DNA from 2 places in the Paenibacillus sp. FSL H7-0442 genome. Region 2 is predicted to be linked to the other one. Evidence: riboswitches for the same ligand, from Rfam matches in the RefSeq annotation. Region 2 holds a riboswitch; the other holds the start of a gene.

Region 1 (3,149 bases), 2.2 Mb from region 2:
CCAGCGGCCACTGCTTCTTCGGTGTTCAGCCCCTTATCCGCTGCATAGGCGCGAATGTCCTGCGTGATGCGCATACTACAAAATTTTGGGCCGCACATCGAGCAAAAATGTGCTTCCTTGGCTCCCTCTGCTGGTAGCGTTTCATCATGGTAGGACAAGGCCCGCTCGGGATCAAGCGACAGATTGAACTGATCCCGCCAGCGGAACTCAAAGCGTGCCTTGGACAAAGCATCATCCCGCTGCTGCGCCCGTGGATGGCCCTTCGCCAGATCGGCAGCATGTGCCGCAATTTTGTAGGTAATGACACCCTCACGGACATCATCCTTATTCGGAAGACCCAAATGCTCCTTAGGCGTAACATAGCACAGCATGGACGTCCCGAACCAACCGATCATCGCCGCCCCGATGGCTGAGGTAATATGATCATATCCGGGGGCAATATCCGTCGTGAGCGGTCCCAAGGTATAGAAAGGAGCTTCCTTACAAATCTCCATTTGTAAATCCACATTCTCTTTGATTTTATGCATAGGGACATGTCCCGGCCCCTCAATCATGACCTGAACATCATGCTTCCATGCGATTTGCGTTAGCTCGCCCAACGTTTCCAGCTCTGCAAACTGTGCTTCATCATTCGCATCATAGATACTACCTGGACGTAGACCATCCCCGAGAGAAAAGGCCACATCATAGGCTTTCATAATTTCGCAGATTTCTTCAAAATGTGTATACAAAAAATTCTCCTGATGGTGCGCAAGGCACCAGGCTGCCATGATCGACCCGCCACGGGACACAATTCCCGTCATTCTATTCGCCGTCATCGGTATATACCGCAGCAATACACCCGCATGAATTGTAAAATAGTCCACTCCCTGCTCCGCCTGCTCGATCAGCGTATCGCGATACAACTCCCACGTCAGCGCTTCTGCTTCGCCGTTCACCTTTTCAAGTGCCTGATACAGCGGCACAGTTCCAATCGGTACAGGAGAATTCCGAATGATCCATTCACGTGTGGTATGGATATTACGGCCTGTGGATAGGTCCATAACTGTATCCGAGCCCCAACGCACAGCCCAGGTCATTTTCTCCACTTCCTCCTCAATCGAGGAGGTAACCGCAGAATTACCAATGTTCGCATTGATCTTCACGTGAAAATGACGCCCAATGACCATCGGCTCACTTTCCGGGTGATTGATATTCGAAGGCAAAATGGCTCGTCCAGCCGCCAATTCCTGCCGTACAAACTCAGGCTCCACCCCTTCGCGGATCGCCGCAAATTCCATTTCGGGCGTAATGATCCCTTGCCGTGCATAATGCATTTGCGTCACTGTACGACCTTGCGAAGCACGAAGCGGACGGTTGGTCACGCCGGGAAATTCAACTGTCTCCCGTTTGGAGCCAGGTTTCAGTCCATTATCCTCCGGTTTGACGGCGCGTCCCTCGTAAGCCTCCACATCGCCCCGTTCCAGTGCCCAAGCTCGCCGTAATGGAGGCAGGCCCTGACGGATATCGACCTGATAGGCTTCGTCAGTCATGGGACCGCTCGTATCGTACACACGCAATGGCTCATGATGCTCCGTGCCCTGCGGCGTATGTGTAGGATGAAGAGCAATTTCCCGCTCTGGGACGGCAATGTCCGGCCGCGAGCCTTGAATATATACCTTACGGCTCCCTGGAAAGGGCGTTACCCCACTGGCTTGCTCCCCGTTTGTCTTCTCTACCCCAACTTCCCTTGTTCCTGCCAACCTTACTTCTGCTGATTTAAATTCTGTTCCTTTTGTTCCTTCTACTTCTGTCGGCTTCATTGTCCATTCCTCCTGTTTCGATGAAATGACACACCGATCCGGAACCATTCCCAGGGTGGCGCTGATCTATGCAAAAAAGCCGGTTCCCGAGGGAACCGGCTAATCTAACGAGGCAGCTATCCAGACCGTGCACATGTGGAATAATCCTATTCCAATGCGTCACCGTAGACAGCAGCTGCGTATACATTTCAATGGCCGATTACTTCCCTACGCTGGTATGATCCAGATCAGGTGCAAAGGGTCCGGAATCTTACACGATTCCATCTCAGCCCGGCATTACAGGCTCCCCCAGTAACTGCGATACTTCTATTCACATGAGGCGGACATAACAGACATCCCGCCATCCTTATCAGACTACTTCAAATTTATGGCTTTGGCAACCCTTCTAGGTTTCATTTAGCAAGAAGACGCTCCTCATCAAATCACTTTGCTTGCTTCAACTGCATTCATTCTTGTTACGGAAGCATAAGCCCCATTTCCTTCGCCGCTTCGATCAAAATCGGAGCAAAGTCATGTAGCGTCTCGGGTGCAAGCCGACTGACCGGACCGGATACAGATAAAGCCGCAGTGACCTGTCCCTTCCGGTTCACAATTGGTGCTGCCACAGCAGCGGCCCCTGGCTCCCGTTCTTCATAGCTGGTCGCATAGCCCTTCTCGCGAATGTCCTGCAGCTGGGCTTTATAGACCTCCGCGTCTACCGAGGGCGGCCATTCATTCCCGCTTAGCAGGGCTTCCAGCTCCTGCGGCGGCATAAAGGCAGCCAGCACCTTACTGGAGGCTCCTACAGCCAGCGGCATACGCGCACCCACAGGCGCAACCCTGCGGATCGCCTGATTGCTCTGCACGGCTTGTATGCGAATACGCATGCTGCCGTCCCGTAAGTACAAGCTGACCGTTTCGCCCAGACGGTCACGCAGTCCTTCCATTGCAGGCTGTAACAACACCGCCGGCTCGTCACTTTGGGACAAATGTGTGGATAGCTCCCAAATGCGGAAGCCAAGTCGATATTTTTCCGTTTCGGCATTCCGAACGACAAAGCCCCGATCCTCCAACGTAGTCAGCAGCCGATGAACCGTGCTTTTATGTAGACCAATTTTGGAGGCAATCTCCGTTAGGCCAAGATCCGAATCTGCGGTAAAACACAGCAATATATCAAGTGCACGCTCTACAGCGCGAACGGTTAATTTACGGTCTTCCATTCGTGAACCGCTCCTCTTGTATCCATATTCGTTTCACACTATGAAACATGGTTACATAAATTATATAGAATAGTCGCGGCTACTGTAAACCGATGTTTTTGTGACAACCATATTACAGAACGAGAACAAACATCGACAATTCTTTGCA
Region 2 (3,149 bases):
ATAGCTGACATGCCGTATACGCCAAGCTCTTGAAAGGTTTTGAGATCGGCTTGAATTCCGGCCCCGCCGCCACTGTCTGAGCCGGCAATCGTCAGTGCTCTGGGTACACGAGTGTCTGTCATCGCGCACCACCTGCTGTAGTTGTTCCAGCTTCACGGATCGTGACATGCCCCTCTAGCGAACCAGTATGTAGTTTGGCGAGCTCGTCGAGAAAGGCAATCTGGAAGCTGCCTGGCCCTAGCTCTGCGGTACGTGCTGCGGCTCGGGAAGCTGCTGCACTGTAAAATGCCAAGCCTGCTGTACCTGCGAGCAGCAGGTTGGGTTCAACAGCTGCAAAGGCACCTAACACAGAGGTCAGCAGGCAGCCTGCTCCGGTTACCTTCGTGAGCAGTACGTCTCCGCCGCTTATCATTCGTGCTTCGGCCCCATCGGTGATGACGTCTTCTTTTCCAGTGATGACAACCATTGTATTGAGCACTCGAGCAGCCCGAATTGCCAGATCGACATGGCCGCTGTCAGCACTGTCACCAGCATCTACGCCTTTAATCTCACGCGCTTCTCCAACAAGATGCGCGACTTCGGCCGCGTTGCCTCGTACCAAGGAGATTTTGACTTCATTCAGGATTCGCAGTGCAGACTCGGTTCTAAAGCTTGTTGCTCCCGCACCGACCGGATCTAGCAGGACTGGAACACCGTGTGCATTTGCTGATTGTCCAGCAATGATCATGGCATCCACCAGTTCGCGGTTCAGCGTACCGATGTTTAATACGACGGCTCCCGCTATTTTTGCCATGTCTGCTACTTCCTCGGGTGCATAGGCCATCACTGGGGAGGCACCCAATGCATACAGGCCGTTGGCGGTAAAGTTGGTGACTACCACATTGGTGATATTGTGAACGAGGGGTTTGCTATTTTGTACCTTCGTTAGGAGATCCGAATAACTTTTTTCCCATGTACTCATCATGATTATCCTCTCTATAGTTGGTGGTTTAACAGGACATTAACCGTACTTCACTCATCGAATTGACAGGCTGACTATTCCAAGACCGCTGCCTGCATCTGGACCGGCCATTCTTCCTGCTTATAAGCCATGTCCCAGAACTTATATTCCAGCTGGCAGCTCAGTATAAAATGCTCAATCATCCGCTCCCGCTCAGCAGCCGTTGCCCCTTCCGCCCAAGCATCTACACGTTCTCGGAACTTGAGTGTTGTATCATCAAGCTGGTCTCCATAAAAGCCAATCCATTCATAGAACGGATGGGACTTATCCGGCTTTACTTCATCTAGCAGCCTGCGGCCAATCTCGGCATACGTCCACATACATGGCAGCAGCACAGCCAAGATCTCGCCCAGGTTGCCCTCATGCGCAACCGTCAGCATGTGCCGGATATAGTGATGAGCCGACGGAGCGAGCGGATATCCCTGCAATTCTTCATAGGTCACCCCTGCGACAGCACAGAAATTTTGATGCGGATGAACCTCGCTGTGGAGAATAAAAGAGATTTGTTCATTAAATACATCCATGTCCTCCCGATTCGTGCATTTGGAGATTGCGATGCCGTATATCCGCATGTAGGCGTTCAAATATTCAAAGTCCTGTTTTACATAGTGAATCAGCTGTCCCCTTGTCAAACTTCCTTCAGCAATACCTCTCACAAAGGGATGCTCAAAAATCGCTTGAAAAATGCCGTCCGCCTGCCGACGGAGTTCTTGTGTAAAACTCAATTTCGCCACCTCCATAAAATTGAAGAGCAAGAAGTCCTGTAAGAATATAATTCCGGAACAACGCTAAAAAGCCGCCCCAGAAAAATGGAGCGGCTTCAACAATAGGCCCAATACGCAAAAAACGCTTGAAACCTTATATACGAAGGCTCCACTTTCCTACGCTAGTACGAACTAGATCAGGTTCAAAGGGTCCAAGATACGTTCTTGTCTCAGCCATAGCGGCTCCCCTAGTGGACTTCTATTCTTTTGACTATTACTGTACATACGTTCATACGCTATGTCAAACATGTCTATCTGGTCAAGGGCCAAACGACAGAGCTGAAGTTCGCTTCCGAGAGGGAAAAAGGCGCTGGAGAAGATCAGTTCCGTCTACACGAAGGAATTCGCGGCAGGCTCCAATGTCTAAATAATCAGCATTTATACCAATAGAGAAATCAGTACTGGGAGTGTAACGAGCGATATGACAGCACTGATGACAAAGGAGGAGGCTGTTTCTGATTCCAGGCTTTCAAAACGGGTGGCGATCATAGCAGCGACTGCTGAACCCGGGAAGGAAACGAGCAGAACTGCCTTCACAGTATCTGCAGACGACAGACCGCATAGGTAGGCGATCAGCAGCATTAATAAAGGCTGTACAATTGTTTTTAACAGTGCGATGGCAAAGGCACTTACACTAAAACTAATGTTGCGTACGCCAATGGTCACTCCGACAGCGAATAAAGCGGCCCCGGACGTAATGTCTCCGATTTGATTCAACGATTTGTTCAACAAATCCGGTGAATGGAAGCCGAACAAGGTCAAAATTACACCAATCAGTGGAACCAGCGCCAGCGGTTCTTTTAATCCATGAAGAATGGAGTCCCAGATTAACCTTCCGAGGTGACCGTTCCGTTCTTTGCCTGAATTCCTGCTGGCTACGGTAGCTATAATGGTAGCCGCCGGGTCAAGGACGGCATTGACTACGATCCCGGTAAGCGCAATCGGAATGGCGACAGCAGCGGAACCGTAGATGGCTCCAAGCACAGGAATGCCCATAAAAGCAAAGGTCGGCTGTGCCGAGTTCAAAGCAAACATGGCGGCATCCTTGACCGACTGCTTCCCCGCAAAGCGGGACAGTAGAAGGAGAACGGTAAAAAAGCCGACAATGCCAATGAACAGGGCCAGCAGGAATGGCCATTGCTCGATGAGCGCTTTCCTGTCCGTTGTCGTAATACCGATGAATAGATGCGCAGGTAGTGCAAATTTGGTAACGAGCGCATTTAGGGTTTTGGAGGAAGAGGCATCAAAGCTTTTGTAATGCCCCGCTAACCACCCTAAAATAATAACGAAAAAAATCGGCACCAAAATATACAAGATATGTCCGACACTCATAGATTGATTCTCCTTGCTTGAACTGACGTATTCTGCCTGTCTGAACAAGGCAA

The links. Region 2 has a riboswitch for thiamine pyrophosphate ahead of tenA (thiaminase II). Riboswitches for the same ligand answer to the same signal wherever they lie in the genome.
Region 1: another riboswitch for thiamine pyrophosphate. It lies ahead of thiC (phosphomethylpyrimidine synthase ThiC); the one in region 2 lies ahead of tenA (thiaminase II).

What each region holds. Positions count from the first base shown of each region.
Region 1 is NZ_CP151963.1:832,063-835,211, reverse strand. It holds gene thiC (phosphomethylpyrimidine synthase ThiC) at 1-1,802, opposite strand, end outside; TPP riboswitch at 1,990-2,102, opposite strand; gene MHH57_RS03690 (IclR family transcriptional regulator) at 2,258-3,001, opposite strand.
Region 2 is NZ_CP151963.1:4,407,373-4,410,521, reverse strand. It holds gene thiD (bifunctional hydroxymethylpyrimidine kinase/phosphomethylpyrimidine kinase) at 1-122, opposite strand, end outside; gene thiM (hydroxyethylthiazole kinase) at 119-961, opposite strand; gene tenA (thiaminase II) at 1,036-1,725, opposite strand; TPP riboswitch at 1,862-1,964, opposite strand; gene MHH57_RS19360 (AEC family transporter) at 2,143-3,096, opposite strand.